4 regions of the Methylovorus glucosotrophus genome follow, and region 1 is predicted to be linked to each of the others. Evidence: predicted binding sites of a transcription regulator. Region 1 holds the regulator's gene; each other region holds the start of a gene.
The links. Region 1 encodes sigma-54, which starts transcription at its own class of promoters, with help from an activator protein. Its sites were predicted from a motif close to TGGCACNNTTCCTGCT; they were not measured.

Region 2: FNL37_RS05465 (glycogen/starch/alpha-glucan phosphorylase) is a predicted target of sigma-54. The motif match lies at 1,940-1,955, and genes of this name have one in related genera.
Region 3: FNL37_RS12375 (transglutaminase family protein) is a predicted target of sigma-54. The motif match lies at 1,536-1,551, and genes of this name have one in related genera.
Region 4: glnL (nitrogen regulation protein NR(II)) is a predicted target of sigma-54. The motif match lies at 1,402-1,417, and genes of this name have one in related genera.

The regions. Positions count from the first base shown of each region.
Region 1 covers NZ_VMSE01000002.1:144,755-147,871, reverse strand. The annotation lists gene lptA (lipopolysaccharide transport periplasmic protein LptA) at 1-246, shown strand, start outside; gene lptB (LPS export ABC transporter ATP-binding protein) at 303-1,025, shown strand; gene FNL37_RS11655 (RNA polymerase factor sigma-54) at 1,050-2,504, shown strand; gene hpf (ribosome hibernation-promoting factor, HPF/YfiA family) at 2,532-2,861, shown strand; gene hprK (HPr(Ser) kinase/phosphatase) at 2,945-3,117, shown strand, end outside.
Region 2 covers NZ_VMSE01000001.1:1,157,152-1,160,268, reverse strand. The annotation lists gene FNL37_RS05465 (glycogen/starch/alpha-glucan phosphorylase) at 1-1,795, opposite strand, end outside; gene FNL37_RS05460 (ExbD/TolR family protein) at 2,041-2,466, opposite strand; gene FNL37_RS05455 (MotA/TolQ/ExbB proton channel family protein) at 2,463-3,117, opposite strand, start outside.
Region 3 covers NZ_VMSE01000002.1:265,150-268,266, forward strand. The annotation lists gene FNL37_RS12375 (transglutaminase family protein) at 1-1,400, opposite strand, end outside; gene FNL37_RS12380 (hypothetical protein) at 1,727-2,032, opposite strand; gene FNL37_RS12385 (nitrate reductase) at 2,048-3,117, opposite strand, start outside.
Region 4 covers NZ_VMSE01000001.1:460,193-463,309, reverse strand. The annotation lists gene glnA (type I glutamate--ammonia ligase) at 1-699, shown strand, start outside; gene FNL37_RS02080 (DUF4124 domain-containing protein) at 814-1,305, shown strand; gene glnL (nitrogen regulation protein NR(II)) at 1,429-2,511, shown strand; gene ntrC (nitrogen regulation protein NR(I)) at 2,556-3,117, shown strand, end outside.

The DNA of each region.
Region 1 (3,117 bases):
AGCGGTCAACGTATCGAGTACGATGGACGTATGGACAAGGTACAGCTCTACACCAAGGCCTGGGTTAAAAAAGGCGATGACATCGTGCATGGTGACTACATCATGTATGACGCCAATGCCGAATATGCCGAGGTGATTGGCGGTGGTAGCCAGGCAGCAACGCCTGCCACGCCGACCGGGCGTGTACGTGCCGTTATTCAGCCCAAGAAAAAACCGGCTGGCACCGATGGCGCGACGGCCAATTAACCTGCCATGCTGACAATCCGTCAGTCTGGCGTGCAACACGATATACCTGAGTAAACATGAGCCAATTAATCGTAGAAGGTCTGCGCAAGAAATATAAATCCCGCACGGTGGTGCAGGATATTTCGCTGCAACTCAATAGCGGCGAAGTGGTAGGCTTGCTGGGCCCCAACGGCGCAGGCAAGACCACCAGCTTTTACATGATGGTAGGTCTGGTGGCCCTGGATGATGGGCGCATTCTGCTGGATGGCAAGGATCTGAGCCGTCTGCCCATACACCGTCGTGCGCGCCTGGGCCTCGCCTATCTGCCGCAGGAGCCCTCGATTTTCCGCAAGATGACGGTGGCCGAAAACATCATGGCGATTCTGGAGTTGCAGAAACTGGCGCCAGAACAGATGGAGAACCAGCTGGAATCGCTGCTGCAGGAACTGCATATCACGCATATCCGCAACAGCATGGCGGTCAGCCTGTCCGGCGGTGAACGCCGCCGCGTTGAAATCGCCCGCTGCCTGGCCACCAACCCCAGCTTCATTCTGCTGGATGAGCCATTTGCCGGCATCGACCCCATCGCCGTGCTGGACATTCAGAAGATCATCCGCTTTTTGACCGAACGCAATATCGGCGTGCTGATCACCGACCACAACGTGCGGGAAACATTAGGTATTTGCGACCGCGCCTATATCGTCAATGAAGGACGCGTCTTCGCGGCAGGCAAGCCCAGCGAAATTATTCACAACGATAGCGTAAGAGAAGTGTATCTTGGTAAGGACTTCCGCCTCTAAGCACACATTTGGCGGCCCCCACGTATGAAGCAAAGCTTACAACTCAAATTTTCGCAACACCTGGCGCTGACTCCGCAACTGCAGCAGTCCATCCGTTTGTTGCAGCTATCCACGCAGGAGCTCAATCAGGAGCTGGAAACCCTGCTGCAGGCGAATCCATTGCTGGAACGCGCTGACAAGATCGAAGAACCGCTGGAAATCCCCGACAACTTCATTGCAGCGCCAGTAGCCCCTGAGCCCAGCGTGGCCGCCACACCGGAGGAAGCTCCCCGCCAGGATGAATTTGGTGGCGATGACTATTTTGAATTCGGCAGCAGCAGCGGCAGTAACCGCTGGGAAGACAGCAGCTCCGGCAATGACGATGACAATGATTTCAGCTACCAGGAAGCGGTCAGCCTCAGCCTGCGCGATCATCTGCTAGGTCAGCTCAAGCTGTTGCCACTGTCCGAGCGCGACCAGACCTTGTCCATGCTGCTGGTCGATACCATTACCGACGACGGTTATCTGGAGCAGTCGCTGGAAGAGCTGGCCGACATGCTGCCGCCGGAACTCGAAATCGACATGCTGGAGTTGCAGACGGCGCTCAAGCATATCCAGAACCTGGACCCACCCGGCATAGGCGCGCGCAATCTGGCAGAGTGCCTGTCCTTGCAATTGCGCGCCTTGCCACCAGATACGCCTTATGTGGATCTCGCCATCAAGGTTGCCGAAACGCACTTGCCCCTGCTGGCAGCCCGCGATTACGCAAAACTGAAAAAATTGCTGGCCTGCGACGATGATGTATTGCGCGAAGTGCAACAGCTGGTGCTGCAACTCAATCCCCGCCCAGGTGGTGAATTCAGCAAAATCACGTCTGATCATTACATTCAGCACGAAATCGTGGTGAAGAAAATCAAAGGTGTCTGGCTGGCCCATCTGAACGACGAAGTCGTGCCCAAGCTGCGCATCAACCAGCTGTATGCCGGCATCCTCAAGCGCAATCGCGAAAGCTCGAGCCAATACCTGATGAGCCAGATGCAGGAAGCCAAGTGGATGATCAAGAACATCCAGCAGCGCTTCTCCACCATCCTGCGCGTTTCTCAGGCGATTGTGGATCGCCAGCGCAATTTCTTTGAGCACGGCGAGGTCGCCATGCGCCCCCTGGTGCTGCGCGAGATTGCCGATGAGCTGGGCCTGCACGAATCCACGGTGTCACGCGTCACCACGCGCAAGTACATGCTCACCCCACGCGGTGTTTACGAGCTTAAATATTTCTTTGGCAGCCATGTGGCTACCGAATCCGGGGGCGCTTGTTCCGCCACTGCCATACGCGCCCTGATCAAACAAATGGTCAGCGAAGAGAACCCGAAAAAGCCGCTGTCGGATAACCAGATCACGGATATCCTGGGTAAACAGGGCATCGTGGTTGCTCGTCGCACCATTGCCAAATACCGCGAGTCTTTGCAGATACCCGCGGCCAACCAGCGCAGATCGCTTTGATCTGCGTTTTACCTGAAGGAGTAAATCATGAACCTGCATCTCACCGGACACCATCTCGACGTTACCCCAGCCCTGCGCGAATATGTGCAGAGCAAGCTTGAGCGCGTGAGTAACCACTTCGACCATGTGATTGACGTCAAAGTCACCATGAGCGTAGAGAAGCTGGCGCAGAAAGTGGAAGCCACCATTCATGTGCCGGGTCACGATATCCATGCCGAAAGCAGCGGTGAAAATATGTACGGCGCGATTGACGCGCTGGCTGACAAGCTGGATCGCCAGGTTCTGAAGCACAAGGAAAAAGTAAGCGACCATCACAAGGCCAACGGTGCCCTCAAGCACCAGGCGGCTGCGGAATAAAGGTCTAAACCGGGGACAAGGCAAAGGCGTGTTGTCTTACGTACCGCCAGTTGCCTTGTCCCTGCCGAACATAAGGTAATCATATGGCTACCATCAGTGTTGCACAGCTTTACCGGGATATGCGCCGCAATCTCAAGCTCACCTGGGTTTCCGGGCTGAATGGCGGTGAAAACCTGCTCACCAGTGAAACGGTGACCAAGCCCTCGCTGGCACTGATCGGGCACCTGAATTTTGTACACCCCAACCGCGTGCAGGT
Region 2 (3,117 bases), on a different contig from region 1:
CCCCAAAAATCACCGTGCGCGGCGTAATGCTCTCGGCCTTGCCACTACGGATGCGGTTGTACAGGGTGATGACATGCAGCATGTTAAGCAGCTGACGCTTGTATTCGTGTATGCGCTTGATCTGCACATCGAACAGGCTATTGGGGTTGAGGCTGATGCCCGTGAGCTTGGTAATGCGGGCAGCGAGGCGGATCTTGTTCTGTAGCTTGATCTCGCGGAATGCCTGACGGAAATCGGCATCCTCGGCCAGGGGCACGATGCCCTGCAACTTGCTCAGGTCTTTGTGAAAGCCCTCGCCTATCACCTTGGCAAGCAAGGCGGTGAGCCCTGGATTGCACTGGTTAAGCCAGCGGCGCGGAGTAATGCCATTGGTGATGTTGATGAATTTGCCGGGATAAATCCGGTTGAAATCGGCAAACAAGGTGGTTTTGAGCAGCTCGCTGTGCAGCGCGGCAACGCCATTGACCGTGTGACTGCCGATCACGGCCAGGTGCGCCATGCGCACGCGGCGGCCGTGGGTTTCATCAATGATGGATACGCGGCTCAGCAGATCGGTATCGCCGGGGAAGCGGTGATTCACCATCTGCAAAAATTCATGATTGATCTTGTAAATGATGCCCAGATGGCGCGGCAACAGACGGCCGAAAAGATCAACCGACCAGGTCTCCAGCGCTTCCGGCATCAGCGTGTGGTTGGTGTAGGCAAAAATCTTGACCACCAGCTTCCACGCATGGCTCCACTCCAGCCGGTGTACATCGACCAGCTGATACATCATTTCGGCCACGGCAATCGCCGGATGGGTGTCGTTCAGCTGAATCGCCACTTTTTCCGGCAGCATGTTCCAGTCGTGATGATTGGCAAGGAAACGGCGCAGGATGTCCTGAATCGAGGCGGAGACAAAGAAATACTGCTGTTTGAGGCGGAGCTCCTTGCCTGAGACCGAGGTGTCATTTGGATAAAGCACCTTGGAGATATTCTCGGTGGCATTGCGCTCTTCCACGGCTTTTTCGTAATTGCCATCGTTGAAATGCATGAGGTCAAACTCACGCGTAGCCTTGGCCGACCACAAACGCAGGTTGTTCACGGTTTCCGTACCATAGCCGGGAATCGGCACATCATAGGCCATGGCGACAACAGCCTCGGAATCCACCCAGTGATATTCAATGCCCTGCTCGGTGGGGAACTCCACCACATGCCCGAAGAACCGCACGATATAGGTACTCTCGGGGCGCTGGAATTCCCAGATATTGCCGTAGCGCAGCCAGTTGTCCGGATTTTCGATCTGCTGACCATGGCTGATGGACTGGCGGAACATGCCGTATTCATAGCGAATGCCATAGCCAGTGCCGGGGATATCCATGCTGGCCATGGAATCAAGGAAACAGGCGGCCAGACGCCCCAGGCCGCCATTACCCAGCGCAGCGTCGGTTTCCATCTCCACCACCTGCTCCATATCGCGCCCCAGCGCGTGCAGGCCTTCGCTCACTTCCGGTGCTATGCCCAGATTTAGGGCAGCATTGGACAACATACGCCCAATCAGGAACTCCAGAGAGAGGTAATACACGCGCTTGGGGTCACGCTCCTGATAAGCCTCAGAGGTCTTGACCCAGCGTTCCACCACATGGTCGCGAACGGTATAGGCGGTCGTGGCATACCAGTCACGAGGCGTTGCCGTTGCACTGGTTTTGAATGCCGAAAATATCAGGTGGTTCTGTAAAGCCTGTGCTATCGGGGTTTTTTCAGTAGTAACGGTGGGAGTGAACTCGGAGGGCTGGGACGCATTTGAACTTATCATGGCGGTTAGATTCCTGTCATATATCTGGAGATTCAGTACAGGCTAACGGCCCACCGTGATCTGGAGATGACATTCCCAGGCAGGAAAATCCGCTCAAAATACCAGCAGGCGCGCAGCGCACAGTGACGACTTGTCATCTAGTCTAGCAAAAAACAAGCCCGTTTAATGTGCGAATGTGGACAGCCCAAAAGCAAAACCCCGTCAAGAGACGGGGTTTTGTTAATGCAAGAGACAGCAGACAGAGATTAGTTTGCAGCAGGCTCGCTAACAAACCCCAGCTTTTGCACGCCCGCATTCTTGGCATCTGCCATCACCTTGGCGATGACTTCGTAGCGGGTTTCCTTGTCGGCACGCAGATTGATATCAGGCTGCGGCTCTTTCTTGGAAGCCTGCTCCAGCTTGAGCACCAGCTCGCCTTCTACCAGCGGGGTATCGTTCCAGTAAATCTGCCCGGCGTTATCAATCGAGATGGTGAAGGACTCGGGTTTTTCTGGAAGAGGCTGGCTGCTGGCTTGCGGCAAGTCAATGCGTACAGCGTGGGTCAGCAAAGGCGCGGTGATGATGAAGATCACCAGCAGCACCAGCATCACATCCACCAGCGGCGTGGTATTAATCTCGGCCATCGGGGCAGAATGGCTGCCCGAGCCAAAACCGTTGCCTGAACCTATCATGCTGTCACCTCTTTAAGGTGACTTTGGGGCTTTAGTGCGCTTTCTCCTGGCGTATTGCCATGAGTCAGCGGAGCACCCGTGGTCAGCAGCACATGCAGATCGTTGGCAAAGCTGTCCAGTTGCGCCATCAGCACGCGATTGTTGCGCACCAGCGCGTTGTAAGCCAGCACTGCAGGAATCGCCACGGCCAGACCAAATGCCGTCATGATCAGCGCTTCACCTACCGGGCCTGCCACCTTATCCAGGGTCGCCTGACCGCTCATGCTGATGCTGGCCAGCGCGTGGTAAATACCCCATACGGTACCAAACAGACCAACGAAGGGTGACACGCTGCCGACCGATGCCAGGATGGTCAAGCCGTTTTCCAGCCGCGCACCCTCATCGCTGATAACGCGACGCATGCTGCGTGCGACAAATTCATCCTGATTGCAGGCATCAGCCAAGCGCTTGGAAGCGTGACGCTGATGATGTTCTGCGGCTTCGACTGCCTGATTGGCAAGGCGCGACATCGGAGTGGAGACACCGTTTTCACGGATAGCAACTTCCAGCGAGCTGGCATCCCAGAAACGCTGACTGTAATTGCGCGACGCTGCACGCAGGCGCAGGGACTGGATGCCTTTCACGATAATCAGGTACCAGCTGGCGACGGAC
Region 3 (3,117 bases), 120 kb from region 1:
TCCGGCAGGCGTTGCTCCAGCAAGGCTTGCTGCATGACATCCTCATACGCTTCTATCATGCAGGCCGGGGGCAGACCCAATGTTTCCACCAGGCTGGTGGCAAAAAGCCTTGCCTCGGCTACGTCGTAATTCTCCGGCTGACCATCCCTGGAAAACAGCGAGGCATCGTTCCACATGGGCTGGCCATCCACACGCCAGTACATATTGATGGCCCAGCGCGGCAAAGGCTCGCCCGGGTACCATTTGCCCTGGCCATAATGCAGCAGCCCGCCCTGGCTGAAGCGCTCTTTCAGCCGCAGCGCCAGCTTGCCTGCGAGCTCACGTTTCTTGTCGCCATGTGCCTGGGTGTTCCACTCGGGGCCGTCCATGTCATCGATCGATACAAAGGTGGGCTCGCCGCCCTGTGTCAGCCGCACATCCTGCTTTTGCAGATCACGGTCTACCTGCTGACCTATCTGGTCTATCTTTTCCCAGTCTTCTTCACTATAGGGTTTGGTGACGCGCGGGTCTTCGTGTATGCGCGTGACACTCATTTCATGGTGAAACGTAACTTCTGCGATATCGGTAAAGCCGGTTACCGGCGCGGCCGAGGCGGGCATGGCGGTACACGCCAGCGGAATATGGCCTTCGCCTGCCAGCAAGCCGGAGGTCGGGTCCAGGCCTATCCATCCGGCGCCGGGGATATACACTTCGGTCCATGCATGCAGATCGGTGAAGTCCACCTCGGTGCCACTGGGCCCATCCAGCGCCTTGATGTCGGCGGTGAGCTGAATCAGATAGCCGGAGACAAAACGTGCCGCCAGGCCAAGGTGGCGCAGTATCTGCACCAGCAGCCAGGCGCTGTCGCGGCAGGAGCCACTGCGTTTTTCCAGCGTTTCTTCCGGCGTTTGCACGCCGGGCTCCATGCGCACCAGATAGCCGATATCGCCTTGCAGACGCTGGTTGATGGCCACCAGGAAATTGGCAATGCTGAGTGGTGCCCCCAATAGCTGGCTGCGCGTGTCGTCCAGCCACTTGGCCAGCCTCGGGCCTGCCGGTTCCGCTTTCAGGTAGGGCGCGAGTTCGTATTCCAGTTGTTCGGTATAGGCAAAAGGAAACTGCTCGGCGTATTTTTCCACGAAAAAATCGAAGGGGTTGATGACCGTCATATCGGCCACCAGCGTCACTGTGAAGTCCAGCTGGGTGACTTTTTCCGGGAACACAAAGCGTGAAATGTAATTGCCGTAGGGATCCTGCTGCCAGTTGATGAAGTGCTTTTCCGGGTTTACCGTCAGCGAGTACGACAACACCGGCGTGCGGGCGTGGGCCGCGGGCTTGAGCCGTACTTCATGCGGAGAGAGATTAACCAGGCGATCAAAGGTGTAGCTGGTCTTGTGGTGCAATGCAACGCGTATGGCCATGCGAATCCTTCACAACTGTTCTTAAGTTCACGAGTCTTGAGTCACGAATCTTTGGGTCATGAATCTTTGGGTCACGAACGTTCTTGGACTTATTCAGATGGCAGGCCAACATGACCTGCCACGGCCATGAATACCAGCATGAACCATGCCAGCAAACGACTGCTGAGCCTGTTTTCAGGCTGTGGGGGAATAGCGTGGTACTGCTTCAGCCCAGCGCACACCGGGAGTGAAGGCTAACTTGGCTTTTAGTATGCGCTGGATCGAGGAAATAAACCGTGCTCTTTAAAAAATGAACGCTATTTCAAAGAGCACCTATCAGGAATGGCTTAACGACCCTTGCCGCTCATGGAGCCGCGGTTGTAATCCTTGTCGCCTTGCGGAATGCAACGACCAAAGCCGAGGAAGCCGCCTTGCATATTAGATGGACAGCCCTGGTTTTCCGGGAACTGCTTGGCGATTTCCTTGGCTTCAGCTGCTTTTGCCGTATCCACGAATTCCCAGCGGCCGTTGGGGTGGAGCACGACTTTCTCGCCCTTGTCGGTGGTGCCGGTGATGTCTTGCGCCTCACTGTCGGCGGCATGGGCGAAAGGAGTGAGGGCGGCCAGCAGCAGGCCGATGTAAACGAATTTCATGGATTGTCCTTATGGTTAAGCGGCAGTTCTGCCGTGCAGTTGTACCAGTTTTTTCAGTTCGGGCACGCAGGAACCGCATTGCGTACCGCATTTCAGCTTGTTTTGCAGGGTAATGAAATCAGCGCCCATCTGTATGGTATCAATAATTTCGTTCTCTGCCACATTCAGACAATTGCATACAATCTTGCCGCGACTCCTCTGGCCGGTGGGTGGCGCACTCAATGGCGCCAGCGCCCAGCGCCTGAGCTCATCGCTGAACTGGCCTTCCGTCATGACTTCGCGCAGCCACTCGGCGGCCAGGGTTTCGCCTATCAGCCGCACACCGGCCACTTGCTGGCGACCGGTCGCGACGTCGGGCTCCACCAGAATACGCTTGCTGATACCGCGCCGTGCATCCTGATAATTCAGCATGGGTGCACCTTCTGTCATACCAAGCAGTGCATCCAGCGCATCTATCACCGCGGCATCGGGGGCTGCATGATGGGCGGCTTGCAGCACGACCATGCCGTTGCCGCGCCCATAAAGCCCACAACTCGCATAGTCGAAACCGGGCAGCAGGCGGCGAATCGCCTCCAGCAACTGCATATCGTCACAGTTGCGCATCACGGTCATCTGCCATGGCAGCTCGACTTTCTCCAGCTTGACCGCGGTGTGCTTGAGTTCGGGCTGGCGTGAGATTTTGTCAAACGCCGATGGCATCAGCGCATTGCAGCCCAGCCCGCTCATGAACTGGCTGCCCCAGTGCATGGGAATAAAACTCTGCGCCGGCTGGATCTCATCGGATGGTTGCGCCCGCAATGTCAGGCTGCCACGTTTGTTGCTGACCTTGACCAGGTCGCCGGGCTTGATCTGGCGCCGCTCCATGTCTTGCTGGTTGAGCGAAATCACTGGCTCATCCACATGGTTGAACAGCTGGGCCACGGTGCCGGTGCGGCTCATGCCATGCCACTGGTCGCGCAGGCGTCCGGTGAGTAAATGCAAAGGCTGCCGCGCATCGGTTTTGTCGGCGGTGGGCTTGTAATGCGCGATATGAAATTGCGCGCGGCCATCCGGTTTCGGGAAAATGCCATCACTATATAAGCGTT
Region 4 (3,117 bases), on a different contig from region 1:
TTGCTGAAGTACGTGGTGCTGAACACCGCTCACGCTTACGGCAAAACCGCCACCTTCATGCCTAAGCCTATCGTTGGCGACAACGGTTCCGGCATGCACGTGCACCAATCCGTATGGAAAGATGGCAAGAACCTGTTCGCAGGCAACGGCTACGCTGGCCTGTCCGAGTTCGCCCTTTACTACATCGGCGGTATCATCAAGCACGCTCGCGCGCTGAATGCGATCACCAATCCAGGCACCAACTCCTACAAGCGTCTGGTTCCAGGCTTTGAAGCTCCAGTTAAGCTGGCCTACTCTGCCAAGAACCGTTCAGCTTCGATCCGTATTCCTTTCGTGCACTCCGACAAGGCTCGCCGCGTTGAAGCTCGCTTCCCTGATCCTACTGCCAACCCATACCTGGCATTCAGCGCCCTGCTGATGGCTGGTCTGGACGGCGTACAGAACAAGATTCACCCAGGTGAGCCAGCAACCAAGGATCTCTACCATCTGCCTCCTGAGGAAGATGCAGCGATCCCAACCGTTTGCTCCTCGCTGGAACAAGCACTGGAATATCTGGACAAGGATCGCGAGTTCCTCACCCGTGGTGGTGTGTTCTCCGATGACTGGATCGACAGCTACATCGCATTGAAGATGGAAGAAGTCACCAGAATGCGCATGACACCGCATCCTATCGAGTTCGCCATGTACTACAGCTGCTAATCACAGCATGTTAAAAAAGGCGGGGCAACCCGCCTTTTTTATTGCCTGCCACTCTTGCGCACCTGTTAACTGGCGTGCGTTGCCACCTCGTGGCTTCTCATCTAAACTCAATGCATGAAATTTCTATTGCTGTGTTGCGGCTTGCTAGCTGGATTGACGGTGCAAGCGGCCGATATCTATAAATGCGTTGATGAGTCGGGCCAACCGACATTCACGGACGCCAAAACGCGGACCCTCTACAAGAATTGCCAGCTTTTCCTGAAAGGCGACAATGCCTTGCCCGTGCCCTCAGGCAAAAAAGAGCGGGCAAGAACGCCTACGCCTTCGGACTTTCCCAAGGTAGACAGGAGCACGCAAACCCGCCGGGATGATACCCGCCGGCAGATTTTGCAGGATGAACTCGCCACTGAGAAAAAAGCGCTGGAAGAAGCAAGGCAAGCTTATAACGAAGGCAGCGCGAACCCAGAGGTGTATCGCACTGCCGATGGCAAGACCTGGAGAAACGTCACAAAATTTGAAGAAAAAATGCGCCGGCTGAAAGCCGATGTCGACACGCACGAAAACAATGTAAAGCTGCTGCAAAAAGAGCTCAATGGCATGAAATAAGCTGAATTTTCATGGTGTTGCGTGTTAAAGATGCAGATTCAACATCCTTAAGGTCAATCTTATGCAACGCTTTTTCACCGCCTTGACGCCATGCTCTGGCCTGGCTTTTGCTTAACCACTGCCATGGTACATATTATTCCTCCCACATTCGCTGGTCTCGAACATCTCGCCACTGCCGTCATCCTGCTGGATGATTCCCGCAAGGTCATATATGCCAATCCGGGGGCTGAAATCCTGTTTGCATTAAGCGCCAAACAGATTACCGGGCTGGATATTTTTCAGGTATTTCCAGAATGCGAAATCCTGCATTCAGCGGTGGAAAATGCGATCAGCAATCGCAGTCCATTTCGCGAACATGAGTTTCTCATCACCACCATGCGCCAAAGTTCTGTCGCTGTCACTTGCACGGTGACCCCGGTGGATGTGAATCCGGCCTGCCTGGTACTTGAGTTCCAGCAGATGGATCAACAATTGCGCATTGCGCGCGAGGAACGCATGCTCATCCAGCAGCAAGCGAACGCTGAGCTGCTACGCAATCTTGCCCACGAGATCCGTAATCCGCTGGGCGGACTGCGCGGGGCGGCACAATTGCTGGAGCATGAACTGCCACAGGTCAATTTGCGCGAATACACCCAAGTCATCATCAAAGAAGCGGATCGCCTGCAGTCGCTGATGGATCGCTTGTTGGTGCCGCACCGGGTTCCCAAATACGAGCCAACCAACATCCATGAAGTGCTCGAGCGCGTGCGCAGCCTGTTGCTGGCGGAGTCACCCAAAGCCATTATGGTAAAGCGCGACTACGATACCAGCCTGCCCGAGCTGATTGGCGATCGTGAGAAACTGATACAAGCCGTACTTAATATCGCCCGCAACGCTGCACAGGCCATGCAGGGGACGGGGCAGATCACACTACGCACCCGCGCCGAACGGCAGGTAACGTTAGCCAAGAAACGCTACCGGGTGGCGATACGCCTGCAGATTATCGACAACGGCCCTGGGATTCCTCCTGATATCCGCGACCGCATTTTTTACCCACTGGTCTCCGGCCGCGAAGGTGGCTCCGGCCTCGGGCTGACGCTGGCACAGACATTCATCACCCAGCATCACGGCATGATTGAATGCGAGAGCGAACCAGGCAAAACCTGTTTCACCATTCTGCTACCCATCGAAACGACCGCCATGAAAGGCTTTATTGCCAAGCAGTAAACTCACGTAGAACACATGAACGATTTTAAACACACAGGCAAGCTATGAAACCTATCTGGATTATTGACGACGACAAATCGATACGCTGGGTCTTTGAAAAAGCGCTGGCGCGCACCGACATGGATTTCAAGACCTTTGCCTCCGTGCCCGAGGCACTCAATGCGCTTACCCGGGAAGAACCACAAGTGATTGTCAGCGACATTCGCATGCCCAACGGTTCTGGCCTCGACTTCCTTGATGAGGTGAAAAAACGCCTGCCTGAGATTCCTGTCATCATCATGACGGCATACTCCGATCTCGAAAGTGCCGTTGCGGCATTTCAGGGTGGCGCTTTTGAATATCTGGCCAAGCCTTTTGATGTAGATCAGGCGATTGAGATCATCCGGCGCGCCGTTGAAGAAAGCATGCGTCAGGCCACGGAAGCCGTTACACCAGAAGCGACACCCGAAATCATTGGCCAGGCCCCGGCCATGCAGGAGGTATTTCGCGCGATTGGCCGCTTGAGCCGTTCGCATGCCACCGTACTCATTAATGGCGAATCAGGCACCGGCAAAGAGCTGGTTGCCAGCGCACTGCATCGGCATAGTCCACGCGCAGATAAACCGT